3 regions of the Janthinobacterium sp. 67 genome follow, and region 2 is predicted to be linked to each of the others. Evidence: predicted binding sites of a transcription regulator. Region 2 holds the regulator's gene; each other region holds the start of a gene.
The links. The regulator LexA, encoded in region 2, represses DNA repair genes until DNA is damaged. The targets are predictions, from matches to a motif close to ACTGTATNNNNATACAGT.
Positions count from the first base shown of each region.

Region 1: the regulator LexA is predicted to act here: its motif matches at 7,324-7,341, upstream of CLU90_RS14900 (DNA topoisomerase IV subunit B).
Region 3: the regulator LexA is predicted to act here: its motif matches at 1,696-1,713, upstream of CLU90_RS10000 (PA0069 family radical SAM protein).

Region 1 is NZ_PGES01000001.1:3,309,261-3,318,932, forward strand. It holds gene CLU90_RS14875 (DUF4118 domain-containing protein) at 1-2,308, opposite strand, end outside; gene kdpC (potassium-transporting ATPase subunit KdpC) at 2,385-2,960, opposite strand; gene kdpB (potassium-transporting ATPase subunit KdpB) at 2,971-5,055, opposite strand; gene kdpA (potassium-transporting ATPase subunit KdpA) at 5,060-6,868, opposite strand; gene kdpF (K(+)-transporting ATPase subunit F) at 6,868-6,957, opposite strand; gene CLU90_RS14900 (DNA topoisomerase IV subunit B) at 7,420-9,417, shown strand; gene CLU90_RS14905 (molecular chaperone HscC) at 9,417-9,672, shown strand, end outside.
Region 2 is NZ_PGES01000001.1:2,524,994-2,534,665, reverse strand. It holds gene folC (bifunctional tetrahydrofolate synthase/dihydrofolate synthase) at 1-432, shown strand, start outside; gene CLU90_RS11360 (SPOR domain-containing protein) at 457-1,437, shown strand; gene CLU90_RS11355 (CvpA family protein) at 1,458-1,946, shown strand; gene purF (amidophosphoribosyltransferase) at 1,985-3,508, shown strand; gene CLU90_RS11345 (cystathionine gamma-synthase family protein) at 3,616-4,857, shown strand; gene lexA (transcriptional repressor LexA) at 4,928-5,563, opposite strand; gene rpsF (30S ribosomal protein S6) at 5,829-6,215, shown strand; gene priB (primosomal replication protein N) at 6,236-6,535, shown strand; gene rpsR (30S ribosomal protein S18) at 6,561-6,851, shown strand; gene rplI (50S ribosomal protein L9) at 6,879-7,334, shown strand; gene CLU90_RS11315 (replicative DNA helicase) at 7,470-8,855, shown strand; gene CLU90_RS11310 (DUF47 domain-containing protein) at 8,950-9,576, shown strand; gene CLU90_RS11305 (inorganic phosphate transporter) at 9,616-9,672, shown strand, end outside.
Region 3 is NZ_PGES01000001.1:2,205,746-2,215,417, reverse strand. It holds gene CLU90_RS10010 (methyl-accepting chemotaxis protein) at 1-856, shown strand, start outside; gene CLU90_RS10005 (tRNA-uridine aminocarboxypropyltransferase) at 943-1,647, shown strand; gene CLU90_RS10000 (PA0069 family radical SAM protein) at 1,776-2,918, shown strand; gene CLU90_RS09995 (gamma-glutamylcyclotransferase) at 2,923-3,510, opposite strand; gene CLU90_RS09990 (LysR family transcriptional regulator) at 3,573-4,508, opposite strand; gene CLU90_RS09985 (VOC family protein) at 4,635-5,168, shown strand; gene CLU90_RS09980 (fumarylacetoacetate hydrolase family protein) at 5,217-6,239, shown strand; gene maiA (maleylacetoacetate isomerase) at 6,253-6,903, shown strand; gene CLU90_RS09970 (diguanylate cyclase) at 6,931-8,670, opposite strand; gene CLU90_RS09965 (hypothetical protein) at 8,721-8,939, shown strand; gene CLU90_RS09960 (hypothetical protein) at 8,936-9,672, shown strand, end outside.

The DNA of each region.
Region 1 (9,672 bases), 780 kb from region 2:
CGGCATGCTGCTGCAATTGCGGGCCGCTGGCGCGCAGCGCGCTGCCCACCACTTCTTCCAGCGCCTGCCATTGCAGATTCAGGCGTACCTGGCCGCTCTCGATGCGCGCCATGTCCAGCAAGTTCGCCACCAGGGCGCTCATGCGCACGGTTTCGGACTGCAGCGAGCGCGCCATGTCCAGCTGCGCGGGCGACAGCGCAGGCCGGGACAAAGCCAGCGATTCGGCCAGCCCCACCAGCGACGTCAAAGGGGTGCGCAAGTCGTGCGACAGGGCCGCCAGCAGCGAATTGCGCAGCCGCTCGGACTCCATCTGCAGCAGCGCGCCCTGGGCCACGTCGATGTAGTGCACGCGCTCGAGCGCGATGGCCGCCAGGGCGGCAAAGGTATCGAGGTGCTGGCGCTGTTCCGGCACCAGCAGCCAGCGTCCGCGCTGCGCGCCCTCGAGCGGCAGCAGCGCCAGCACGCCGCGCGTGCGCATCGGTGCGATCAGCGGCAGGTAGAAAATGGGCGACGCCGGCAAGGTATCGGTGCCCGTCCCCGCCGCCTGCGCATGGTCGAAGGCCCACTGGGCGATGCCGATATCGAGCGCCTCTCCGCCGTTCGCAGCTTGCAAGCTGCCTTCATCATCGGGCAGCAGCAGGGTGGCGCGTGCGCGGAAAGCCCGTTCGATGGCGCTTTTCGTGATGTCGAAAATCTGCTCCGTCTGCAGCACGCCGGACAGCTCGCGCGAGAATTCATACAGGGCGCGGGCGCGCGCTTCGCGGTGCGAGGCCACGCGCGCCTGGAAGCGCAGGCCCGCCGTCAGGTGGCCCGTGATCAGGCCCACGGCCAGCATCACGCCAAACGTGATCACATACTGGAAATCGCCCACGGCAAACGAGAAACGGGGCGGCACGAAGATGAAATCGAAGCTGGCCACGCCCACCAGGCTGGCCAGCGCCGCCGGCCCGCGCCCCAGGCGCACGGCCACCAGCACCACCGTCAGCAGGGACAGCATGGCGATATTGGCCAGGTCCAGATAGGGCTGCAAGGGGAGCAAGGCAAGGGCCGTGGCCAGGCTGGCGCCGGCGGCCAGGATGTAGCGCCAATGGCGCGATGGCCGGCGCGGCGCTTCCGCATCGTCGCCGGCTGCGCGCCGGGGCGCCGCATCGGCTGGCGGCAAGCCCACTTCGATCAGATCGATATCGGGCGCCAGGCTGGCCATGCGCGCGGCCGGCGGCGCCTGCCACAGGCGCGCCAGCGCATTGAAGTTGGCACGGCCACGGCCCACGATGACTTTCGAGATATTCGCGCTGCGCGCATACTCGACCACGGCGCCGGCGATGTCGGCCGACGGCACGATGGCAGTGCGCGCGCCCAGGTCCTGCGCCAGTTTCAGGGTTTTCAAAATACGCTCGCGCTGGCCCGCCGGCAGGCGCTGCAAACGCGGCGTTTCCACGTACAGCGCATGCCATTCCGCGTTCAGCTGGCTGGCCAGGCGCGCCGTGCTGCGGATCACGTGTTCGCCCCCCGCGTGCGGTCCCACGCAGGCCAGCAGCGCGGCGCCCGTCTTCCACACGGGATTGATCGATTTTTCGACACGGTACGCTTGCACGTCGTCCTGCACCCGGTCCGCCGTGCGGCGCAAGGCCAATTCGCGCAAGGCGATCAGATTGCCCTTGCGGAAAAAATGCTGCGACGCGCGCTCGGCCTGCAGCGGTTGATACACCTTGCCCTGCTTCAGGCGGCGCAGCAGTTCGTCGGCGGGGATATCGACCAGCACCACTTCGTCGGCGCGGTCGAATACCGTGTCGGGCAGGGTTTCGGCCACGCGCACGCCCGTGATCCCGCCCACCACGTCGTTCAGGCTTTCCAGGTGCTGCACGTTCACGGTCGACAGCACGTCGATGCCGGCCGCCAGCAATTCCTCGACATCCTGCCAGCGTTTCGGATGGCGCGAACCGGCCACGTTCGAGTGGGCCAGTTCATCCATCAGTATCAACGACGGCGCGCGGCGCAACGCTTCGTCGAGGTCGAACTCGTACAGGGTCTTGCCCCGGTACTCGATGGCCTTCAGGGGCAGCACGGGCAAGCCGTCCAGCTGGGCCGCCGTATCCTGGCGCCCATGCGTCTCCACCACGCCCACCAGCAAGTCCTGGCCATCGGCCAGCAGCTTACGGGCGGCGGCCAGCATCGCATAGGTCTTGCCGACACCGGCCGAAGCGCCAAAATAAATGCGCAGCCGGCCGCGCGCGGCTTTCTTTTCCTGCGCCTGCACTTGCGCCAGCAGGGCATCAGGGTCGGGGCGTTGGCTGTCGTTGGGGAGCATGGGCATCTTTTAATTGTCGATTAGCCCAAGAACAAGGGCTGGGGTCAGGCCCGACGGGTCTGACCCCGGTATCATCTTACTTTGCAGCCGCATCGAGCGCCAGATTCAGTTCCAGCACATTCACGCGCGGTTCGCCGAAAAAGCCGATATACGCGGTCTTCTGCACCTTGGCGATGGCGTTTTCCACCTGCGCCAGCGGCATGGCGCGCACGCGGGCCACGCGCGGCGCCTGGTACAGGGCGCCGGCCAGGCTGATTTCCGGATCCAGGCCGCTGCCCGACGCCGTCACCAGGTCGACGGGAATCGGATTGCGGTTACCCGGGTCGACTTCCTTCAGGGCGGCGATGCGCGCCTTGACGGCGTCCACCAGGGCCGGATTGGTCGGTCCCTGGTTGGAGCCGCCCGAACCGGCGCCGTTGTTCGCCATCGGCGCGGTGGCCGATGGACGGCCCCAGAAATACTTGGGCGAGGTGAAGGACTGGCCGATCAGGGACGAGCCGACAGGTTTTCCGCCACGCTCGACGATGCTGCCGTTGACTTCATCGTTGAAAGCCAGCTGTCCGATGCCGGTCGCGGCGAAGGGGTAGACAACGCCACAGATCACGGTCAGCGCGGCAAACAGGACCAGGGCGGGACGTACGATGGTGCTCATGATGGTTCCTTTAGACTAAATTGAGTGCGGACAGCAGCATGTCGATCAGCTTGATGCCGATGAAGGGCAGGACGATGCCGCCCAGGCCATAGATCAGCAGGTTGCGGCGCAACAGGCTGGCCGCGCCGATGGCCCGGTATTGCACGCCCTTGAGCGCCAGCGGAATCAGCACGACGATGATCAGGGCATTGAAAATCACGGCCGACATGATGGCCGACGCGGGGCTGGCCAGGTGCATGATGTCCAGCGCCTTCAATTGCGGATAAGTGCCCACGAAGGCGGCCGGGATGATGGCGAAGTACTTGGCGATGTCGTTCGAGATCGAGAACGTCGTCAGCGAGCCGCGCGTCATCAGCATCTGCTTGCCGATTTCAACGATTTCCAGCAGCTTGGTCGGATTCGAATCGAGGTCGACCATATTGCCCGCCTCCTTGGCCGCCTGCGTGCCCGAGTTCATGGCCACGGCCACGTCGGCCTGGGCCAGCGCGGGCGCATCGTTGGTGCCGTCGCCCGTCATCGCCACCAGGCGGCCTTCGGACTGGTAGCTGCGTATCAGTTTGAGCTTGTCTTCCGGCGTCGCTTCGGCGAGGAAATCGTCCACGCCCGCTTCGGCGGCAATGGCGGCCGCCGTCAGCTTGTTGTCGCCCGTGATCATGACGGTCTTGATGCCCATGCGGCGCAGTTCCGCGAAGCGCTCCTTGATGCCGCCCTTGACGATATCCTTCAGTTCCACGGCGCCCATGACACGGCCATCGTCGACCACCACCAGCGGCGTGCTGCCGCGGCGCGCGATGTCGTCGACGGCGCGCGCCACTTCATCGGGATACGGCTGGCCCAGCGCTTCCACATACTTTTTCATGGAATCGGCCGCGCCCTTGCGCAGCTGGCGCACCTGCTGCTCGCCCGCGATATCGACGCCGCTCATGCGCGTTTGCGCCGTGAAGGGCACGAAGGTGGCGTGCAGGCTGGCCATCTCGCGTTCGCGGATGTTGAACTTCTGCTTGGCCAGCACGACGATGCTACGCCCTTCCGGCGTTTCATCGGCCAGCGAAGCCAGCTGCGCCGCGTCGGCCAGCTGCTGCTCCGTCACGCCGGGAGCCGGCACGAAGCTCGACGCCTGGCGGTTGCCCAGGGTGATGGTGCCCGTTTTATCGAGCAGCAACACGTCGACGTCGCCGGCCGCTTCCACGGCGCGGCCCGACGTGGCGATCACATTGGCCTGCATCATGCGGCTCATGCCGGCCACGCCGATGGCGGACAACAGACCGCCGATGGTGGTCGGGATCAGGCATACGAGCAACGCGATCAGCACCGTGATCGTCACGGGCGTGCCACTGCCGGCCGCCGCCACGGAAAACAGCGAATACGGCAGCAGGGTCACGGTGACGATCAGGAAGACGATCGACAGGGCCACCAGCAGAATCGTCAGGGCGATCTCGTTCGGCGTCTTCTGGCGCTTGGCGCCTTCGACCATGGCGATCATGCGGTCGATGAAGGCTTCTCCGGGATTGACGGAGACGCGCACCAGCAGCCAGTCCGACAGCACGCGGGTGCCGCCCGTGACGGCGGAAAAGTCGCCGCCCGACTCGCGGATGACGGGCGCCGATTCGCCCGTGATGGCGCTTTCGTCGACGGAAGCCACGCCCGCCGTCACTTCGCCGTCGGCGGGAATCACGTCACCGGCTTCGACCAGCACCGTCATGCCTTTGCGCAGATCGGTGGCCGGCGTGGGCAGCCAGGAGGTGCCGTATTTTGGCGTCTGCATTTTCTTTGCCATCACCGTCTGCTTGAGGGCGCGCAGCGAGGCCGCCTGCGCCTTGCTGCGGCCTTCGGCCAGCGCTTCGGCAAAGTTCGCGAACAGCACGGTAAACCACAGCCACACGGCGACGGCGACGATGAAGCCGAACGGCGCTTCGCCCTGGCCACCGCTGATCCCGGCCTGGGTCGCCAGCAGGGTCGTGATGATGCTGCCCACGTAGACGACGAACATCACGGGGCTGCGCCACTGCGTGCGGGGGTCGAGTTTTTTGAACGCATCGACGACGGCGGGGCCGATCAGTGCGGAATCGAACAAGGTCAGGCTTGTGCGTGACATTTTATTAGCCTCTGGTGAAAAGTTGCAGGTGTTCGACGATCGGGCCCAGGGCCAGCGCGGGAACGTAATTCAATACACCGACGAGCACGACGACGCCGATCAGCAGGCCGATGAACATGGGGCCGTGCGTGGGCATGGTGCCGGCATTGGCCGACAGGCGCTGCTTGGCCGCCAGCGAACCGGCCACCGCCAGCACGGGCACGATCACGCCGAAACGGCCGAACCACATGGCGATCGCCAGCATCACGTTGTAGAACGGCGTGTTGGCGGACAGGCCCGCAAACGCGCTGCCGTTGTTGTTGGCGGCCGACGTGAAGGCATACAGGATTTCGGAAAAGCCATGCGCGCCCGGGTTGGCCACGCCGATCTTGCCCGGTTCGACCATCACGGCGATCGCCGTACCCGTCAAGACCAGGGCTGGCGTAATCAGGATGGCCAGCGACACCATCTTCATTTCATAGGCCTGGATTTTCTTGCCCAGGTATTCAGGCGTGCGCCCTATCATCAGGCCGGCGATGAAAACGGCCAGGATGGCGAACATCAGCATGCCGTACAGGCCCGTGCCCACGCCGCCGAAAATCACTTCGCCGAACTGCATCAGCAGCAGCGGCACCATGCCGCCCAAGGGCATGTAGGAGTCGTGCATGGAGTTGACGGCGCCGCACGATGCGGCCGTCGTCACCGCCGCGAACAGGGTCGAGGAGCTGATGCCGAAGCGCGTTTCCTTGCCTTCCATATTGCCGCCCGATTGCAGGCTGCTGGCCTGCTGGTCCACGCCCAGCGCTTGCAGGGCGGGATTGGCCTGCTGCTCGGCGCTCATCACGCCGGCCGACATGACGACGAAGATCAGGGTCATGGCGGCCAGCACGGCCCACCCCTGGCGCAGGTCGCCCACCATGCTGCCGAAGGTGAAACACAGGCCGGCGGGGATGATGAAGATGGCCAGCATCTGCAGGAAGTTCGACAGCACGGTGGGGTTTTCATACGGATGCGAGGAATTGGCGTTGAAGAAGCCGCCGCCATTCGTGCCCAGCAGCTTGATCGATTCCTGCGACGCGACGGGGCCCATGGCGATCGTCTGCGTCGTCGCCACTTGCGCTTCCATCACGGGCTTGCCGGCAGTGTCCAGCACGGGCTGGCCGTCGGCCGTCAGCTTCGGCGTTTCATACGCCACGTGGTCGAGCAGGGTCACCTCCTTGTAGGCGGAAAAATTCTGGATCATGCCTTCGCCCATGAAGACGACGGACAGGGCCAGGGACAGCGGCAGCAGGATATACAGGGTCGAGCGCACCAGGTCGACCCAGAAATTGCCGATCGATTTGCCCGAGCGCGAGGCGAAGCCGCGCACCAGCGCGAAGATCACGGCGATGCCGGTGGCCGCCGAAAAGAAGTTCTGGCACGCCATGCCCAGCATCTGGGTCAGGTAGCTCATGGTCTGTTCGCCGCCGTAGCCCTGCCAGTTGGTATTGGCGACGAAGCTGACGGTGGTATTGAACGAGGAATCGGGGCTGACGGCGCCCAGGCCCTGTGGATTCAACGGTAAAAAGCCCTGCAGGCGCTGCAGGCCGTAGACGAAGACCGCGCCCACGGTGTTAAAGACGATCAGGGCGATGGCATAGCTTTTCCAGCCCATGGCCTTGTCGGCGGGCAGGCCGGACCAGCGGTACAGCAGGTTTTCCAGCTTTTGCAGCCAGCCCAGGCCGCGTACGGGCGCATCGCCGGCCACCTTGGCCATGTACAGGCCCAGCGGATAGCCGGCGGCCAGCAGCACGGCCAGGAAAGCCACCAATAACAGTATCGATTGCGTCGTCATCACAGTTCCTCCGCCTTCAGCAGCGCCACCAGCAGGTACACGAGCAGGCCAGCCGAGACGACGGCGCCCAGCACATAAAACGCGTTCATTTGACGCTCCCTAATTTGTCGCAGGCGACGGCAAAGCCGGCCGCCAGGACGAAAAACACGGCAATCAAGCCGAGATACACGAGATCCATTCCCACCCTCATTCAGGTTTGTTTTGATAGTGAGCAGATTAGCCAAAAGGGTCTAAAAAATTCGTAAAGACTGGGGAGGCGGCTGTAAACAAGATGTAAAAACGGGGGCTTTACCGCATAAAATCCAGCACAATTGGCGCAAAACCACGCGCGCGGCGCACCGTTGTTGCCTTGGAGTAGCGCTATTGCCCGCCGATCAAGATAGAATGCGCGAGCGTCCGCACAAGGACGCCTGGCCTGCCGCACTGCCCTCCCCCAGTGACGCCGGACGGGATATACTGTATATTCATACAGTTATCGCCGCCGCTGTCATTGCGCCCGCAGTGCCCTGGCCAGGCGTTCCAACCACTGTCTTTACTTAGCTTGAACACGTATGGCCACTAAAAAACCAGCATCCGACTACAGCGAATCATCCATCCGTGTCCTGAAAGGACTGGAACCCGTCAAGCAGCGCCCGGGGATGTACACCCGCACTGAAAATCCGCTGCACATCATTCAGGAAGTGATCGACAATGCCTCCGACGAGGCGCTGGGCGGTCATTGCACGCATATCGCCGTCACGCAAAACACGGATGGCAGCATCACCGTGGAAGACAATGGCCGCGGCATCCCCGTCGGCCTGCACCCGGAAGAAGGCGTGCCGACCGTGGAAATCGTGTTTACAAGGCTGCATGCGGGCGGCAAGTTCGACAAGGGTTCGGGCGGCGCCTACGCGTTCTCGGGCGGCTTGCATGGCGTCGGCGTATCCGTCACCAATGCGCTGTCCTCGCGCCTGGAAATCACCGTCTGGCGCAAGGAAAGCGACGGCAATGGCTTGCACCACATGGTGTTTGCGCATGGCGACGTGATCGAACCCCTGAATTCCCGTCCCGCCCCGCGCGACGGGAAGAAGTCGGGCACGCGCGTCACGGCCTGGCCCGATGCAAAATACTTTGATTCGCCGAACATCTCGCAAACGGAACTGCAACGCCTGCTGCGCTCGAAAGCCGTGCTGCTGCCGGGCGTCACCGTCACCTTGACCAACGCGAAAACGGGCGACACGCAGACCTGGCAGTATGCGGAAGGCTTGCGCGGCTACCTGACCGAAACGCTGGCGCAGGTATCGAATGGCGAAACCCTGATTCCCCTGTTCGAAGGCGCGCAGTACGCGGGCCCGGACTCGGAAGGCTTTGCCGAAGGCGAAGGCGCGGCCTGGGTGGTCGCATGGACGGAAGAAGGCGCCATCGTGCGCGAATCGTACGTCAACCTCATTCCCACCTCGAATGGCGGCACGCACGAATCGGGCTTGCGCGACGGCCTGTTCGGCGCCGTGAAAAACTTCGTCGAAATGCACTCGCTGCTGCCCAAGGGCGTGAAGCTGCTGCCCGAAGACGTGTTTGCGCGCGCCTCCTTCGTGCTGTCGGCGAAAGTGCTGGACCCGCAATTCCAGGGCCAGATCAAGGAGCGCCTGAACTCGCGCGACGCCGTGCGCCTCGTCTCGACCTTCACCAAGCCGCCGCTGGAACTGTGGCTGAACCAGCACGTCGACTACGGCAAGAAGCTGGCCGAACTCGTGATCAAGCAGGCGCAGTCGCGCCAGCGTTCGCTGCAAAAAGTGGAAAAGAAAAAATCGTCGGGCGTCGCCGTCCTGCCCGGCAAGCTGACCGACTGCGAATCGTCGGACATCGCGCGCAATGAACTGTTCCTCGTCGAGGGCGACTCGGCGGGCGGTTCGGCCAAGATGGGCCGCGACAAGGAATTCCAGGCGATTCTGCCCCTGCGCGGCAAGGTCTTGAACTCGTGGGAGACGGACCGCGACCGCCTGTTCGCCAATAACGAAATCCACGATATCGCCGTGGCCATCGGCGTCGATCCGCACAGCGTGGGCGATACACCCGACCTGTCCGGCCTGCGCTACGGCAAGATCTGCATCCTGTCCGACGCGGACGTGGACGGCTCGCACATCCAGGTACTGCTGCTGACCTTGTTCTTCAAGCACTTCCCTGCCCTGATCAACAAGGGCCACATCTGCATCGCCCGCCCGCCTTTGTACCGGGTCGACGCGCCCGCGCGCGGCAAGAAGCCGATCCAGAAAATCTATGCGCTCGACGATGGCGAACTGGTGGCCATCGAGGACAAGCTGCGCAAGGAAGGCGTGAAACAGGGCGCCTGGTCGATCTCGCGCTTCAAGGGCCTGGGCGAGATGAACGCGGAGCAGCTGTGGGAAACGACGATGAACCCGGACACGCGCCGTTTGCTGCCCGTGACCTTGGGTGAAGTCGACCACATGGCTTCGGCTTCCCGTTTCAATATGTTGATGGGCAAGGGCGAGGCGGCCGGACGCCGCGCCTGGATCGAGGAACACGGCAATGAGGCGGAGGCGGATATCTGATGATCATCGGCATCGACCTGGGCACCACCAACAGCCTGGTCGCCATCTGGCGCGACGGCAAGGCTGCCATCATCCCGAATGCGCTCGGCGAGCACCTGACGCCATCGTGCGTGAGCATCGATGACGACGGCACCGTGCTGGTGGGCCGCCCCGCGCGCGAACGCCTGCAGACGCACCCGCAGCTGACGGCGGCCGTCTTCAAGCGCTACATGGGCAGTGAAAAGAAGATCGCCCTCGGCACGCAGCAATTCCGCC
Region 2 (9,672 bases):
CGCTTCCAGGTCCTGCCTGGCCGTCCCAGCGTAATCCTCGACGTGGCGCACAATCCGCATGCGGCGTCGGCGCTGAACCAGAACCTCGGCAACATGGGTTTCCACCCGTACACCTATGCCGTGTTCGGTTCCATGCAGGACAAGGATATCGATGGCGTACTGGCCGCGATGCGCGAACACGTCGACCACTGGTGCCTGACGGGCCTGCCTTCGCCGCGCGCGGCCACGGCTTCCGAGCTGGCCGCCAAGGTGCAGATCATGCTCGAAGACAAGCCCGACAGCAGCGAACATACTGTGTCTATTTTCGATGATCCGGCACAAGCTTTTGCAAATGCAATGAGCCGGGCCGGTGAGAATGATAGAATTGTGGTCTTTGGTTCTTTCCTCACCGTTGCCGGCGTGATGAAGGCCCGAAAATCCTCACTTCACTGAAACGCACTCGACTGAAAATCACGCATGGGCTTGTTCTCGAAACTGTTTAAAAACAAGCAAGAATCCTCTGGCGAAGACAGCGGCTTTTATGTCCCTGGCGAAGCACAGTCGCCGACCCGCAAGCGCGCCGCCAACACGGCCGGTGGCGGCGGATCGCGCCGTGGCGGCAAGGAAGCGCCGGACCCGGTCTTGCCTGAAAAAAAGCGCGCACGCCGCCGCCTGGTCGGGGCCATCGCCCTGGCCCTGGGCGTCGCTGTCGGCCTGCCGATGCTGCTCGACTCCGAGCCGAAGGCGCCCTTCAACGATATCGCCATCGACATTCCGTCGAAGGAAAAGGCTGCGCCTGCGCCGGCGCCCGTGCCGGCGGCCCCTGCCAGGGCTGCGGCGAATGGCCTGGACCAGTCCGAGGAAATCGTCGATGCGCCGCTGCCGGCCGCGGCCAAGCCGACTCCCGCACCGGCGCCCGTGCTGGCCGCCGCCCAGCCCGCACCAGTCAAGCCTGCCTATGTGGAGCCGAAACCGGAGCCCAAGCCTGAGCCCAAGCCGGTCAAGGTGGAGCCGAAACCGGAACCGAAGCACGAAAGCAAGCCCGAGCCGAAACACGAGGCCAAGCCCGAACCCAAGCCTGAGCCCAAGCATGAAGTAAAACCGGAAGCCAAGCCCGAGCCGAAGCCTGCCAAGCCGGCGCAATCGGCCGACGATGCCGCGCGCGCGCTGGCGATTCTGGAAGGCAAGCCGCAAGAGAAAGCGCAGGACAAGGCGCACGACGCCGGCGGCGGCAAGTTCGTGGTGCAGGTGGCGGCCCTGGCCACGCAGGACAAGGTCGATGAATTGCAGGACAAGCTGCGCGACGCGGGCATCAAGTCGTACACGCAAAAGGTGTCCAGCCCGGCGGGCGAGCGCATCCGCGTGCGCGTGGGGCCGTTCGGCAGCCGCGAAGACGCTGAAAAGACCCGCGCCAAGCTGCAAAAGCTGGGCCTGGGCGGCAGCCTGGTACCGGCGTGATGTTGCAAGGCTGAATCGGCGTGACGATCTTCGATTACCTAGTGCTGTTCGTGCTGGTGACGTCCGTGCTGATCAGCATGATGCGTGGCCTAGTCAAGGAAATACTGTCCCTGATCAGCTGGATCGTGGCCTTCGTCATTGCCAACGCGTATGGCGCCACCCTGGCGAAATTCCTGCCGGAAGCCGTGCCGGGCGAAGCCATCCGTTTGCTGCTGGCCTTCGTCGTGCTGTTCATCGGCGTGCGCATTTTGATGGGATTGCTGTCCATGACGGTCGACGCGCTCGTCAAGGTGACGGGCCTGAGCCTGGCCGACCGCACCCTGGGCACCCTGTTCGGCGTGGCGCGGGGCCTTGTGATCGTGCTGACCGCCGTCATCTTGTGTGGCATGACGTCCATACCGCAGCAGCCATTCTGGAAAAACGCGCAGTTCAGCCCGCTCGCGGAGCAGGGCGCGCGCGCCATCAAGCCTTATCTGCCTGCCGCTTACGCGCAGCATGTGAAATTTTGAATTTTTTTAAAATCAGTAGCACAGTTTAGGAGCACACCATGTGTGGCATCGTCGGCGTCGTTTCCCATCAACCTGTCAATCAATTGCTCTATGATGCATTGTTGCTCCTGCAACATCGCGGTCAGGACGCGGCAGGGATTGCGACCAATCACAGCAGTATGTTTTCCATGCACAAAGCCAACGGCCTCGTGCGTGACGTCTTCCGCACGCGTAACATGCGTTCGCTGCAAGGCAACTCGGGTATCGGCCACTGCCGTTATCCGACGGCCGGATCGTCGAGCGAAGAGGAAGCACAACCGTTCTATGTGAATGCGCCGTTCGGCATCACCCTGGCGCACAATGGCAACCTGACCAACTGGGAACAGTTGAAACAGGAAATGTTCAAGAACGACCGCCGCCACATCAATACCGATTCCGATTCGGAAGTGCTGCTCAATGTGCTCGCGCATGAAATCCAGGAAGCGACGACGGGCCTGAACCTGGACCCGGAAGCCATCTTCAAGGCCGTTACCGTGCTGAACCGCCGCGTCAAGGGTGGCTATGCCGCCGTCGCGCAAATCGCCGGCGTGGGCTTGCTGGCCTTCCGCGATCCGCACGGCATCCGTCCGCTGTGCCTGGGCATCAATGAAACGGAGCAAGGTCCCGAATACCTGATCGCTTCCGAATCCGTGGCCCTGGAAGGCATGGGTTTCCGCTTCGTGCGCGACATCGGTCCCGGCGAAGCCGTGTTCATCGACGCCGACAAGCAATTGCACAGCGCCCAGTGCGCCGACAACGCCAGCCTGAACCCGTGCGTGTTCGAATTCGTCTACCTGGCCCGTCCCGACTCCGTCATCGACGGCGCTTCCGTGTACGCCACGCGCCTGAAAATGGGCGAATACCTGGCCGAGAAGATCCGCGCCGAATTGCCGGGCGTGCATATCGACGTGGTCATGCCGATTCCCGATTCCTCGCGTCCGGCCGCCATCCAGCTGGCCATGGCGCTGAACATCGAGTACCGCGAAGGCTTCATCAAGAACCGCTACATCGGCCGCACCTTCATCATGCCGGGCCAGGCGGCGCGCAAGAAATCCGTGCGCCAGAAGCTCAACGCGATCCCGTCCGAGTTCAAGGACAAAGTCGTGCTGCTGGTCGACGATTCCATCGTGCGCGGCACCACCAGCCGTGAAATCGTGCAGATGGCGCGTGAAGCCGGTGCGACGAAGGTCATCTTCGCTTCGGCCGCGCCACCGGTGATCTACCCGAACGTGTACGGCATCGACATGCCGACGCGCGACGAGCTGATCGCCTACGGCCGCACGACGGAAGAGGTGTGCCGCGAAATCACGGCCGATTACCTGGTCTACCAGGATATCGGCGCGCTGAAGCAGGCCATCGCCGACGTCAACCCGGCCCTGACGAACTTCGAGGCTTCGTGCTTCGATGGCGTCTACGTGACGGGCGACGTGTCGCAGGAATACCTGGACCGCCTGGAATATGCGCGCCACCATCCGAAGGCGGCAGCGCCCGAAGATACGCCACGTTCCCAACTGAACCTGAACCTGGCGACAACGGAAGCATAAGTACCTGCCCGGCCGATGCCGGGCTTTTTTTGGGGTCGGACCTTCAGGTCTGACCCCAGCACTTGCCTTGGGTTAAGCGGCAAGACGAGTATTTTGGAACTTCCACCATGACCACCAAAAAAAACTACGGCTTCACCACCACCATCCTGCATAACGACCGCCGCAAGGGCATCGAGCACGGCTCCTTGCACAAGCCCGTGCATACCTCCGTTGCCTTTGGCTACGCCGATGCGCGCCAGCTGGCGTCCGTGTTCCAAGGCAAGGAAGCGGGCTTCCGCTACGGCCGCCAGGGTAACCCGACCGTTTCCGCGCTGGAAGACAAGGTCAACCAGATGGAAGACGGCGTGGCGACCCTGTGCTTCTCCACCGGCATGGGTGCCATCGGCGCCGTGGTGCAATCGTTGCTGCGCGCGGGCGACCATGTCGTGTCGTCGGCCTTCTTGTTTGGCAACACCAACAGCCTGTGGCAAACGGTGACGGGGCAGGGTATCGGCGTGTCCTTCGTCGACGCCACGGACGTGGCCAACGTGGCGGCCGCCATCACGCCGGCCACGCGCATCGTGTTCGTGGAAACCATCGCCAATCCGCGCACGCAGATCGCCGACCTGAAGAAAATCGGCGACCTGTGCCGCGAAAAAGGCATCTTGTACATCGTCGACAACACGATGACGACGCCATATCTGTTCCGCCCGAAAGCCGTGGGCGCGGGCCTGGTGGTCAATGCCTTGACGAAATCGATCGGCGGCCACGGCAATGCCCTGGGCGGCAGCTTGACGGACACGGGCGTGTTCGACTGGACGCAATATCCGAATATCTTTGAGAATTACAAAAAGGCGGCGCCCGCGCAATGGGGCATCGCGCAAATCCGTGCCAAGGCCTTGCGCGACTTCGGCGCCTCGCTGGGGCCGGAGGCGGCGCACCATATCGCCGTCGGCGCGGAAACCATGGCCTTGCGCATGGACCGCACTTGCTCGAACGCCCTGGCGCTGGCCACCATGCTGGCCGCCGACCCGAGAGTGGCGGCCGTGCATTACCCGGGCCTGGCGTCGCACCCGCAGCACGCGCTGGCGACGGACTTGTTCCGCAGCTATGGCTCGCTGTTCAGCTTTGAGCTGAAAGACGGCATCGACTGCTTCGATTTCCTCAACCGTTTGAACTTGGCCATTCCAGCGAGCAACCTCGGCGACACGCGCACCCTCGTCATTCCCGTCGCCCACACGATTTTCTACGAGATGGGGGCCGAGCGTCGCGCCAGCATGGGTATCGCCGAATCCCTGATCCGCGTGTCGGTGGGCATCGAAGATGAGGCCGATCTGCTCGAGGATTTCAGCAATGCGCTGGACGCATAAGCAGCCGCGCATAATGTAAAAAAGGGCCGCGACAGTCATGCTGTCGCGGCCCTTTTTTTACGCTAAAAGCTTAATGCCAGCTGCGCATGAGTCCTACCGCCAAGCCTTCCAGGGCGAACTCATCTTCCGGCGACACGGTAATCACCTTGAAGTCCGGGTTTTCAGGCAGCAGTTCGATGACGGAGCCCGTCTTCTTGTAGCGCTTGACGGTGACTTCGTCGCCGATGCGGGCGACGACGATCTGGCCATTCTTGGCGCTGTCGACTTTTTTCACGGCCAGCAAGTCGCCATCCATGATGCCGGCGTCGCGCATGGACCAGCCGCGCACCTTGAGCAGGAAGTCGGGCTTGGCCGAGAACAGGGCAGGGTCCACGTTGTAGCTCGCTTCCAGGTTTTCCTGCGCCAGGATGGGCGAGCCCGCAGCCACCCGGCCGATCAGGGGCAGCGACATCAGCAGCGCTGCCGGCACTTTCGACGGCGGCGCTTCGGCGGCCGCGCCGATCAGGCGGATGCCGCGCGAGGTGCCGGGCGAAATCTCGATCGCGCCCTTGCGGGCCAGGGCCTGCAAATGCTCTTCGGCCGCGTTGGCCGATTTGAAACCCAGTTCATTGGCGATTTCGGCACGGGTGGGAGGAAAACCCGTGTTTTCAATCGCGTCCTTGATCAGGTTCAGGATTTGTTCTTGTCGTGCTGTCAGCTTGATCATGAGCGGTGGGTGCATACTAAAATGCTGTCTATATGAACAGTCTGTATTTTTGTACAGTATCGCGCACTATGCAAGGGGATTTCGGCCTTTTTGCGTGATTTTGAAAGAAATACTGCTATCCGGGCAAGAAAGGGGCGGCTTGGCGGGCGCGGCGCAAGCAATGATTGAATAGTTTGCGAAAGGCGGTTATAATCTTCGGCTGACCTTCCCACACCCGTCTTGACGCCGGGGTGGGCGATTATCAATCCGACCTGAAGGAGTTTGCATGCGTCATTATGAAATAGTCTTTATCGTCCATCCGGACCAAAGCGAGCAAGTGCCCGCGATGATCGAACGCTACAAAGCCAGCGTAACCACCCGCGGCGGTTCGGTTCACCGCGTGGAAGATTGGGGCCGCCGTCAAATGGCTTACTCGATCCAAAAGCTGCCTAAAGCACACTACATCTGCCTGAACATCGAATGCGACAACGAGACCCTGGTCGAGTTGGAAACAGCATTCAAATTCAATGATGCCGTGTTGCGTCACCTGACCGTTAAAATGAAGAAAGCTGAAACAGCTCCTTCGCCGATGATGAAATCGGTACAACGCGAAGACGCGGCCAAAAGCCACCGCACCGAAGCACCAGCAGCCGCTCCAGCCGCAGCCGCTTAATTTTTGACCAGGATCGTGCGCTGAACCAGCTACAAGTTACCGCCATCATTGCCGAGCGCGAAATATTGCGCTACACCCCGGCAGGGCTGCCGATTGTGAATGCAGTATTGCAACACAGTTCGCAGCAGATGGAAGCAGGGATTGCCCGTTTGACCGAGTTTGATGTTGCCGCGCTAGCCGCTGGCGAAATCTCAGGCCGGTTCAGTCAGGCAAGCTTGGGCGGGATCTATCAGTTCACGGGTTTCCTGGCCAGAAAAAGCCGCAACAGCAAGAGTTTGGTGTTTCACATCATTGATTTTAGTGCAGTCATTCCCGACTAGCGCATTTTAGATACAGGAGCCTGACATGGCATTCGGTAAAAAGTTCGACAAAAATAAGCTCAAGCTTAAAGAAAAACGCAAACAGCAAAACCCATTGTTCAAACGTAAGAAGTTCTGCCGCTTCACGGCAGCTCACGTTGAGCAAGTCGACTACAAAGACGTCGACACGCTGAAAGACTTCGTCCAGGAAAACGGCAAGATCATGCCAGCACGCCTGACCGGTACCAAAGCGCACTACCAGCGCCAAGTCGACACCGCAATCAAGCGCGCTCGCTTCCTCGCGCTGCTGCCATACACCGATCTGCACCACGCTTAATCGGTCAGATATTCCTGGAGAAGAACTATGCAAATCATTCTGTTAGAAAAAGTTGTTAACGTCGGTAACCTCGGCGAAGTCGTCAAAGTCAAAGACGGTTACGCACGTAACTTCCTGATCCCGCAACGCCTGGCACGTCGTGCTACGGCAACCGCTGTGGCTGAATTCGAAGTCAAGCGCGCTGAACTGGAAAAAGCTGCTGCCGCCAAACTGGCCGCATCGCAAGCCCAGGGCGAAAAACTGAGCGGCCTGACCGTTCAAGTTGCTCAAAAAGCTGGCGTCGATGGCCGTCTGTTCGGTTCCGTCACCAACTTCGACATCGCTGAAGCGCTGACCAAGCAAGGTTTTGCTGTTGAAAAAGCACAAATCCGCATGCCTACCGGCCCGCTGAAGATCGTTGGCGAGCACAACGTTTCGGTTGCTCTGCACACCGACGTGGTCGTGGAAGTTGTTATCGCTGTCGTTCCAGACGCGAACGCGTAATTGTCTGCGGGCCTGGCCCGCAAGCATTGCCGCACTATGAAAAGCCGGGTTCGCCCGGCTTTTTTGTGGCCTTTTTTTCGCTCAATTTCAGCCCTTTATTTTTGCCAGCACGCCGAAGCGGGTATAATTCGCGCCATGAACGCCCCCTCTGATCCGCAACTGGATTCCCTCCGTATTCCGCCGCATTCGATCGAAGCAGAACAATCCGTCATCGGTGGTCTGCTGCGCGACAATGCCGCGTATGACCGCATCGCCGACTTCATGCATGCGGAGGATTTCTATCGCTATGACCATCGCATCATCTTCGAGCAAATCGTCAAGATGGTTAACGCTTCCAAGCCAGCCGATGTCATTACTGTTTTTGAAACCCTGACCCAGCTCGGCAAGGCCGATGACGTGGGTGGACTCGCTTACCTGAACGCCATGGCGCAAAACACGCCATCGGCCGCGAATATCCGGCGTTACGCCGAGATCGTGCGCGACCGCGGCGTGCTGCGCAAGCTCATCACCGTCGCCGACGATATCTCCGGCACGGCCTTCAGCCCGCAAGGCAAGGAAGTCAAGCAGATGCTTGACGAGGCCGAATCGAAGATTTTCGCCATCGCCGAAGAAGGCGCGCGCGGCGCTCAGGGCTGGACCGCCATCCAGCCCCTGCTGACGCAGGTGGTCGAGCGCATCGACGAGCTGTACAGCCGCGACAACCAGAGTGAAATCACGGGCGTGCCCACCGGTTTCATCGACCTCGACCGCATGACCTCCGGTCTGCAGCCGGGCGACCTGGTGATCGTGGCGGGCCGTCCTTCGATGGGCAAGACGGCGTTTTCCGTCAACATCGGCGAAAACGTGGCCATCGACAGCGGCTTGCCCGTGGCCGTGTTCTCGATGGAGATGGGCGGCGCCCAGCTGGCCATGCGTATGCTCGGCTCCGTCGGACAGCTCGACCAGCACCGTTTGCGTACTGGCCGCCTGAACGACGAAGACTGGCCGCGCCTGACGAATGCGATCCAGAAGATGAACGACGCGCAGTTGTACATCGATGAAACGCCCGCGCTCAATTCCATCGAATTGCGCGCCCGCTCGCGCCGCTTGTCGCGTCAATGCGGCAAGCTGGGCCTGATCATCGTCGATTACTTGCAACTGATGTCGGCCAATACGCCGGGCGACAACCGCGCCACGGAAATTTCCGAGATTTCGCGGGGCTTGAAAGGCCTGGCGAAAGAACTCGGATGCCCCGTGATCGCGCTGTCCCAGCTGAACCGCTCGCTGGAGCAACGCCCGAACAAACGTCCTGTCATGTCCGACTTGCGCGAATCGGGCGCTATCGAGCAGGATGCCGACGTGATCCTGTTCATTTACCGCGACGAGGTGTATAACCCCGACTCGCCCGACAAGGGAACGGCCGAGATCATCATCGGTAAACAGCGTAACGGTCCAATCGGCAGCATCCGCCTCACCTTCATGGGGCAGTACACCAAATTTGGCAATTACAGTGGTGGCCTGGCGCTTTACCAAGGCGACTAAGACTCAGCAGCACTGGCAATTCCATCGGCCGCCCCCGACAACGGGGCGGCTTTCTGTAGTAAATAACACGACTCAATGCTTAACGGAGAATGACATGTTTGGACGCTTGATGCCCACTGAGGGCAAGTTTTTTGAATTGTTTAACCAGCACGCGGAACTGTGCGTCAAGGGCGCCAAAGAGATGCTCGGCCTGATGACCAATTTCGACGACCTGGAAAACCGCGTGCATGCGATCGAAAGCATCGAGAAACAGGCGGACAAAGTCACCTACGCCACCGTGGAAATGCTGCACAAGACCTTCATCACGCCGATCGACCGCGATGACATCCATCAGCTGATCACGCGCCAGGACGACATCCTCGACCTGCTGGAAGATGCGGCGCAAACCGTCTCGCTGTACGACCTGAAAGCCGTTACGCCGGAAGCCAAGCGCCTGGCCGAACTGGTGCTGGCCTGTACCGAAAAAGTGCGCGACGCCGTGGCCATGCTGCACAACATGGACAACTCGCGCAAGATCGTCGCCATCTGCGAAGAGATCGACCGCCTGGAATCGGATGCCGACCACGTGATGCGCGCCGCCATGTCCAAGCTGTTCCGCGACGAACCGGACGTGCGCAACCTGATCAAGCTGAAAGCGATCTACGAAATTCTGGAAACCGTGACCGACCGTTGCGAAGACGTGTCCAATATTATCGAAGGCATCATCGTCGAAAACGCGTAAGCGTTGGGCCTGTCCTGAACCAGAATCAGAAAAGAAACTATAATGACCATACAAATCAGCATCTATGTGCTAGGCCTGTTGATCGTCCTGGCGCTG
Region 3 (9,672 bases), 320 kb from region 2:
TTCCATGGAAGAGCTGACCTCCACCGTGAAACTCAATGCCGACAATGCGCGCAGCGCCAACCAGCTGGCCATCGACGCCTCGCAGATCGCCAGCAAGGGCGGGGTGGTGGTATCGGAAGTGGTCAGCACCATGGGTTCGATCAACGATTCCTCGCGCAAGATTGTCGACATCATCAGCGTCATCGACGCCATCGCCTTCCAGACGAATATCCTGGCACTGAACGCGGCCGTGGAAGCGGCCAGGGCCGGCGAGCAGGGCCGTGGTTTTGCCGTCGTGGCCAGTGAAGTGCGCAACCTGGCGCAGCGCTCGAGCGCGGCTGCCAAGGAAATCAAGGGTTTGATCGACGATTCCGTGCAAAAGGTCGAGGCCGGTTCACAACTGGTGGACAAGGCGGGCCGCACCATGGACGAAATCGTGCAAAGCATCAGCCATGTGACGCAGATCATGAACCAGATCACGGACGCCAGCGATGAACAGCGCGCCGGCATCGAACAAGTCAACCAGGCCATCGGCCAGATGGACCAGGTGACGCAGCAAAACGCGGCCCTGGTGGAAGAAGCGGCCGCGGCGGCCGAATCCATGCAGGAACAGGCGGCCAAGCTGGCCGACGTCGTGGGCCTGTTCAAGCTCGATGCAGCGCAGCACTATGTGTCGGCCAGTGCCAGTCCGTCCGTGGCGGCGTCTGCTCAAGTAAAAGCTGCCACCCGTCCCGTCATGCGGCCTGCCAAGTACCGCGCGCCGGCACCGGCCGTGGCGGCACCCGCGCCGGGCAAGTCGGCGCAAGCGGACGCCGTGCGTCCACGCGCGCCGAAGGCACCGGTGGCGTCGGGCGCCGACGAGTGGGAAGAGTTTTAAGCGCAAACTCCCCCTGGCATGGCGCGGGCGCTACAATCGCGGCTTGAAGACAGCCGCGAACGCGCTCCGCCATGACCACCCGCCGTATCCCCAGCCAACCCTCCAGTAATACTTCCAGCCATACCTTCAGCCAACCCGCTGCATCGTCCTCCCCGGCTGAACCCGCAAAACGCGCGCGCTGCCCGGCCTGCCTGCGCGCTGAAAGCAGCTGCATCTGCCGCTGGATCACCCCCGTTTCCCACGCGGTGGAAGTACTGATCCTGCAGCATCCGCTGGAAGTCCACAATGCCAAGGGCAGCGCCCGCTTGCTGCACCTGAGCCTGCCCAACAGCCACATGCTGACGGGCGAGCAGTTTGCTTCCGAAACGCTCGACGAATTGCTGGCCGGCAAGCACAACGTGTTGCTATACCCGGATACGCCAGGCGACCGTTCGCTGGGCATCGCGCCGCCGCCAGCGCTTGACCCCGCCATCTTGTCTGATCCGGCCCCATTTTCGGCCCGCCTGCGGCTGGTGGTGCTGGACGCCACCTGGCGCAAGAGCCGCAAGATGCTGTATCTGAATCCCCTGTTGCAGCAGCTGCCGCGCCTGCCTTTGCGCGATACGCCCGCTTCCCATTACCTGATCCGCAAGGCGCACGCGCCAGACCAGTTATCGACTCTGGAAGCAACGTGTTACGCCCTCATGCAGTTGGAGCAGGACGCGGCCCGCTTCGTTCCCCTGATCACGGCATTTGACGGTTTTGTGGCGCAGCAGTTGAGTTATGTCATGGCGCAGGGCGAAAAAGCTTGAAATAGCACCATGGCAGCCCTTGATATTGGCCGGACAGCGGCATAGTATACTGTACGTATATACAGTTAATGGGGCCGTTCATGAAAGCAATCATTCCAGAGCACGATGACAGCTTTGCCGGGCAAGCCATGCTGCCGCCGCAATCGCTGAAAGCCAAAAAGGGGCGCGGTGCCGTATCGAACCTGCAAGGGCGCTACGAGGTGCATGCGCGCGCCGGCTTCGATGATGGCTGGAGCGTGGGCGGCCTGGATGGGGCGGCTGGGGAAGAGGCGGCGCCGGCCTGGAAGACGCAGGTCAGCGACGAGCAGGCGCGCACCATCCTCACGCGCAACGCTTCGCCCGATTTGCCCTTCAATATGTCGCTCAATCCCTATCGCGGCTGCGAGCATGGCTGCATCTATTGCTTTGCCCGTCCCACGCACAGCTATCTGGGCCTGTCACCGGGCCTGGACTTCGAAAGCCGCATCTACGCCAAGGTGAACGCGCCCGAGCTGTTGCGGCGCGAACTGGCCAGGCCGTCGTACGTGCCAGAACCGATCGCCCTGGGCGTCAATACCGATGCGTATCAGCCGTGCGAACGCGAGCGGCAGCTGACGCGGCGCGTGCTGGAAGTGCTGCAGGAGTGCGACCACCCCGTGGCGCTGATCACGAAATCGTCGCTGATCGAGCGCGATATCGACATTCTGGCGCCGATGGCGGCCAGGCATCTGGCGGCAGTGGCCGTCACTGTCACCACGCTCGACCCGGCCATCGCCCGCACCCTGGAACCGCGCGCGGCCGCCCCGGCACGGCGCCTGCGCACCATCCGCACCCTGACCGAGGCGGGCATCCCCGTGGGCGTGAGCATCGCGCCCATCATTCCCTTTGTGACGGAACCGGAAATCGAGCAATTGCTCGAAGCCGTGCGCGACGCGGGCGCCATCCACGCTCATTACGTGGTGCTGCGCCTGCCGTGGGAAGTGAGTCCCTTGTTCCAGCAATGGCTGGAAGCGCACTTCCCGGAACGGGCGCAGCGCGTGATGAACCGGGTACGCGAAATGCGGGGCGGCAAGGATTACGACAGCGCGTTCGGTGCGCGCATGCGGGGCGAAGGCGTGTGGGCGGACCTCATACGCCAGCGCTTTGAAAAAGCCGTGCACCGGCTGGGGCTGCACGGCAAGGGCGGCCGCTTCAAGCAGCTCGATTGCACGCAGTTCCGCCGGCCGCTGGTGGTGCCGCCGTTGGGCGCGAAAGTGAAAAATGGCAATGCGGGGCAGCTGGATCTGTTTTAAGAAGTTACGCGGCGTTATCGTGGGTCTTTGCCTGGATGTGCGCCAGATGCTGCTCGATGGCGAAGACGTGCGGATCGCTCTTGCCCAGTTCGCGCAGGGCGCTGGCCAGGTGCAGCAGGTATTCGCTGTTCGGGCCGCTGGGTCCGTTTGATCGGGCGATCTGGCGCGCGATGTCCAGTTCCGGGGCGGCGCCCAGGAAAGCGGCGTTTTCCTCGTTGGCGATGTACACGAGGCCTTCGACCTTGCCGCCGTCCTCGAAGGTGATGTCGGTGGCCAGGCGCAAATAGCCGTTCTTTTCGCGATGGTCGAGGTGGGCGAAGACTTCGGGCGTGATCAGGTAGGCCATGCCGTCGCACACGGCGCCGGCCTGCGGCACGATGGTCGCGACCCGGCCCGGCGCCATCGGCGTGCCGCGGTGGTCGTGCGAGCCTTGCCAGAAGCGCCGCGTCCAACCGGCGATGCTGGCGGGGCGGCGTTCGATATACGGAAAGTCCGCCTTGTAGATCAGCGAGCCATAGCCGAACAGCCAAACCTGTGCATGGCCGTCGAATTTGTTCATGCGCTGGTTGATGGCGATGGTGGCGGCGTCGATGGCGGACAGGTCGTTCTGGTCAGGCTGGGTCATGGTGTAAGCGGTGAAGGGGCGATGGTGGATTATAAAACGGCGCCGGCTGGACCGCCCGCTCCCACGTTCCACTCGTGCGTCTCGACGAACTGGAACAGGAAGGCCATGAAGCTTTCGGCAGCCGGCGACAGCGACCGCCCCGTCTTCGTGTACACGAAAAAGCGCCGCGTCAGTTCCGGTTCGTGCAGGGCGCGCATCTGCAATTGATATAGTTTGACCATCGGTTCCGCGTACGGCAGGCAGACCGTGATGCCCAGGTTGGCGCTGACCATGGCCAGCGCCGTCGTCATGAACGTCACTTCATTGTAGGGGTTAAGCGACAGCTCGCGGAAGCTGCCGTGCATGTCGCGCAGCAGGCGTTCCGTGAACTGGCCCTGCAGTGAAATGAAGGGGTAGTCGCCCACGTCGGCCCACGTGACTCTTTCCTTTTGCCGCAGCGGGTGCTGCTCGGGGAAGACCAGCACGAAGGGCATTTCGAACAGCGCCTGCGCGGCAATTTCCGCCGTCGGGTCGCGCTCGGGACCGATGCCGAAATCGACTTCGCCGCTGAAGACGCGCGCCGAGACATTCTCCACTGGGCAGTCGACGAGGCGCAGCTGCACGTCCGGGTGCGCCTGGCGGTAGGCGGCGATCACTTCCGGCAGCAGGGTGCACGCCATCATCTGCGGCGCGGCGATGCGCACCATGCCCGTTTTCAGGGCCTTGCGCTGGGCGATGCCGGCCATGGCGCCATCGAGGTCTTCGATCATCTTTTCAAACAGCGGATACAGTTCCCGGCCGATTTCCGACAGCTGCGTCTTGCGCGTGCTGCGCTCGACTACGCGCACGCCCAGCACGCTTTCCAGTTCCTTGATCAAGCCGCTCAAGGCCGATTGCGTCACATGCAGGTATTCGGCGGCCAGGGTAAAACTGCCGGTCTTGGCCAGCGCCACGAAGGCGCGCATCTGTCGCAGGCTGGGACTCATAAGATAATCCGATAAATCAATGGTTAAAAATTGTTTGTATGATAGCTGTAACTCGATTCTAATGGTGAAAAGCTGAAAAACTGGCCAGCCAACGCGCCCACGGCGCCATCCATTGGAGACAAGCACATGAAGATCAAGCAAATCCACCACGTCGCCTACCGCTGCATCGACGCGAAGAAAACCGTCGAGTGGTACGTCAAGCATTTGAACATGAATTTCGTCCTCGCCATCGCCGAAGACCTGGTGCCGTCGACCAAGGCGCCGGACCCGTACATGCACGTCTTCCTCGACGCGGGCCAGGGCAATGTGCTGGCCTTTTTTGAACTGCCGACGCAGCCGCCGATGGACCGCGACCGCAATACCCCGGCCTGGGTGCAGCACCTGGCGCTGGAAGTGGGCAGCATGGAAGAACTGCTGGCCGCCAAGGAGCGCCTGGTGGCCGGCGGCATCGAGGTGCTGGGCCCCGTCAACCACGCCATCTTCCAGTCGATCTATTTCTTCGACCCGAACGGCCACCGCCTGGAACTGGCGGCCAACGTGGGCACGCCCGAGATGATGGCCAAACTGGACGCCGTCAAATGGGAAATGCTGGAAGAATGGTCGCAGACGCGCCGCGCGCCCAAGCACGCCGCCTGGATGCATGCGCCGGCCGACGCCTGAGCGCCCCGGCCCCCCACTCTCTGAAACACACACCGAACAAGGAACACCATGAAATTCGCAACCCTGAAAAACGGCAGCCGTGACGGCGCCCTGGTCCTCGTCAGCCGCGACCTGCGCCAGTACCAGCGCGTGGCCGCCATCGCGCCCACGTTGCAGGCCGCGCTCGACAACTGGGACGCCGTCGCGCCGAAACTGGAACTGGCCTACGCCGACCTGAACGCGGGCAAGGCGCCGGACGCGCAGCCGTTTGATGCAAAGCTGTGTCACTCGCCGCTGCCGCGCGCCTACCAGTGGGCCGACGGTTCCGCCTACATCAACCACGTGGAACTGGTGCGCAAGGCGCGCAACGCGGAAGTGCCGGCCTCGTTCTACACGGACCCGCTGATGTACCAGGGTGGCTCCGACAGTTTCATTGGCCCGCGCGAGCCGATCTTCGCCCTGTCCGAAGAGTGGGGCATCGACCTGGAAGCGGAAGTGGCGGTGATTACGGGCGACGTGGCCATGGGTGCCGGCGTGGACGACGCGGCAAAAGCCATCCGCCTGGTCATGCTGGTCAACGATGTCTCCTTGCGCAACCTCATTCCGGGCGAACTGGCCAAGGGTTTCGGCTTCTTCCAGTCGAAGGCGGCCAGCGCGTTTTCGCCCGTCGCCGTCACGCCGGACGAACTGGGTAATGAATGGGCGGACAGCAAGCTGCATTTGCCGCTGCTGGTGGACCTGAACGAGAAGCCCTTCGGCAAGCCGAATGCGGGCGAAGACATGACCTTCAACTTTGCGCAACTCGTCGCCCATGCGGCCAAGACACGCGAACTGGGCGCCGGCAGCATCGTCGGTTCCGGCACCGTGTCGAACAAGCAGGGCAACCTGTTTGGCTCGAGCATCGAGAACGGCGGCGTCGGTTACTGCTGCCTGGCCGAAGTGCGCATGTATGAAACCATCGAACACGGCGCGCCCAAGACGGCCTACCTGAAGTTCGGCGACACGGTGCGCATCGAGATGCGCGACGCGGCCGGCGCCAGCATCTTCGGCAGCATCGAGCAGACCGTGGCCCTGTACGCCGGCCGCGCCTGAGGGGAGGGCGCCCATGAAGCTGTACACCTATTTCCGCAGTTCGGCCGCCTACCGCGTGCGCATTGCCTTGAATCTCAAAGGCATTGCCTACGACAGCATCCCCGTGCATCTGCTGCAGGATGGCGGACAGCAGCTGCTGCCAGCCTACCGCGCCGTCAACCCGTCGGCCCTGGTGCCGGCGCTCGACGACGAGGGCGCCATCCTGACGCAGTCGCTGGCGATGCTTGAATATCTGGACGAGACGCGGCCGGCCGTGCCGCTGCTGCCGGCGGACGCGCTGGGAAGGGCCCGCGTGCGCGCGCTGGCGCTGGCCATCGCCTGCGACGCGCATCCGCTGACGAATCTGCGCGTGCTGAAATACCTGAAAAACACGCTGGGGCTGTCGGACGAGGCCAAGCAGGAGTGGTACCGCCACTGGATGGCCGAGGGGCTGGCGGCCGTCGAAGCGCTGCTGGCGCAGGGCGATCCGGCCGGCACGGGCCTGTTCTGCCATGGCGACAGTCCGACGATAGCCGATTGCTGCCTGGTGCCGCAGGTATTCAATGCGCAGCGCTTCGCCATCGACCTGGCGCCGTACCCGCGCGTGGCGCGCATTCATGCGCATTGCGCCGCCTTGCCCGCGTTTGCGGCCGCCCATCCGTCGCGGCAGCCTGACGCCGAATAGGGCGTCCGGTCAATAAGGGGGGCGGGTTCAGCTCCACTCGACCCTGTCCCGTCCGCCATGTTTGGCGCGGTACAGGGCCTGGTCGGCGCGGATCAGCAGATCCGTCAAGTTGTCCGCTTGCCGCTTGGCCGGCGCCGTCGATTGCGGCGTATTCGATGTCACGCCGATGCTGATGGTCAGGCTGACCAGTTGGCCGTCATCGCATTCCACGCGCAAGCCGGCCGCCGCCAGGCGCAGGCGCTCGGCCACGTCCAGCGCCACTGTCAGCGGCGTCTCCGGCATCAGCAGCACGAATTCCTCGCCCCCAAAGCGCGCCGCCGTATCCATGCCCCGCGTGACGCTGCGCAGCACTTGCGCGACGGCAGCGATGGCGCGGTCTCCCGCGTCGTGGCCATGGCCGTCATTGATGCGCTTGAAGTGGTCGATATCGATCATCAGCAGCGACAGCGTATGACCGAAGCGCTGGGCGCGCTCAAGCTCCTCCGTCAGCCGCAGGGTCATCATGCGGCGGTTGCCCAGGCCCGTCAGCGGGTCGGTCGTGGCTTGCTGCTCCAGCCGGGAGTTGGCCACCAGCAGTTCCAGGGTGCGCTGCAAGACACGTTCCTCGAGCATGTCGCGCTCCGCATGCAGGGTGGCCACGCTGGCGCGGCGGCTGCGCTGGGCCAGCAGCAGGGCCGTGATCAGTGCCGCTTGCAGCGCGATCAGCGACAGCCCGGCGATGATCTGCCAGTGATATTGCGCCCATACTCCCTGTGGCCGGTTCAGGATACGCGCCTCGCCGGGCAGGTTGCGCAAGCCGAAACGCTGTACCGCCGCATCGTCGAAGATGTACGCCTGCATGCCGTCCGGGTCGGGCGTCCTGCCCAGCAGGATGCGCGCGATGGTGCGCCCCACTTTCTCGCCGCTGATGACATAGCCGCCCACCACGCCGGGCAGTATCAGCGATTCCACGCTGGTGAAAATGGGCACGGCGCTGCGCGAGGCCAGGTCGCGCGCCATCACGGGCGGCGTGGTGCGCTGTCCCAGCCCGTCACGGTAGACGGGCAGCAGGTAGATGGCGCTGCCCTTTCCCAGCATTCCGGTACGGCGCCACAATTCATCCTGGCTCAGGTGATCCCAGAACTCGACCTCGAGCCGGTCCTGGTAGGGCGCGACGGCGGCGCGGATGGCGGCGATCCACGCCTGGCCGCGTGCGCTGGCGTCGCCGACGATGGCGATATGGCGCAGCCCCGGCGTCACCCGCAGCATGACGGCGACGGCCTTGCCGAAATCGTGGCGCACGTCGAGATTGATGCCGTCGGCAGGCGCCCAGTCCTGCCGTCCCTGGTTCACATAGTAGCGGGGCACGCCGGGAAACAGTGTCGGGTGCCGGCTCAGGAACTGGGCCGCCAGGTAGTTTTCCGTGATGATGGCGTCGAACTGCACCATCCTGTACTTGGTTTGCAGATAGGTTTCCAGCCCGGCTACGGCAGGCTGTTCGCCCACGCGCACGGAATCGAGCCGCTCCTCGTAGATGCCGGGCGCGAGGCGCCAGTTCTCGTTGGCCAGTTCCGCGCTCATGCCCTTGTGGATCAGCGTTTGCCACTGCGATGAGGCATCGCTGCCCAGCGAATACAGTACCAGCACCTGTCTTGGCGCAAAACGCGGTGCGCTGATCTGCGCCAGGTCTTGCGCATGGACGGGTGCGTTGCAGCATAGCGACAGCAGAAAGCTCAGGCAGGGCAGGCGTATCGCGGCGCGCAAACGGATGAGGTAGGGACAGGGCATGGACAGGGCAGTGTGTTGAGAACTTGCACAGGCGTAATGAGTGGTAGTGGATGGAAGAATCCGGCAAGCACTATTTCTTGATGTGGCTCAAGTTCCAAGGAAACCAGTCTAGCATTGCCAGCCTCGATTGGCGCAGGCGGCGTGTAATTTTTGATACGATTGTTGTTATATTGGTATTGCTGTGGAAGGTGGGGATTGTGCTCATTCAACAACGCAGGCGTACCGGTGCGCTACAATTTGCGTTTGCCCAAATACTTCACGCGCCATGACTGTCACAACCGTTTCTGCCAGCATCACCGATGCCCTGTCCCTGGCGCATGCTTCCTGGCGTCCCATTTTGCTGCGCGGCTTGCAGGCCGTGATGGCGGCCGATCCCGCCTACCTGCCGGCGCTGGCCGCCGACGATTACCTGCCCACGCAGGGCAGGCTGTTCGCCGCCTTTGCCCTGCCGCTGGCGCAGGTGCGCCATGTGCTGGTGGGCGAGGGGCCGTATCCGCGCGCCGACAGCGCCACGGGCGTGTGCTTCATGGATGGCGCCGTCGGCAGTCTGTGGTCGGCCACGGGCCTGTCGAAGCCCGTCAACCGCGCCACTTCGCTGCGCAACTTCATGAAGATGCTGTTGGTGGCCGATGGCCAGCTGCAGGGCGGCGATACGTCGGGCACCGCCATGGCGCCCGTGGCGGCCGCCGCGCTGCAAGCTGGCAGCGGCGTGATCCAGACCCTGCCCGACCTGCAGCGCAAGATGACGGAGCAGGGCTTTTTGCTGCTCAACGCGGCGCTGGTATTCCGTGCCCACGTGCCGCCCGTGCAGGATGCGCGCGGCTGGCTGCCCTTCCTGCAGGTGGTGCTCGAAGCGCTGGCGCGGCAGGATAGGGCGGCCTTGCCGCAACTGGTGCTGTGGGGCAAGATTGCCGAGCTCATCAAACGCCTGCCGGTGGCGGCATCGTTGCCGCAGGTGACGGCGGAACATCCGTATAATCTGTCCTTTATCGGCAATCGTGA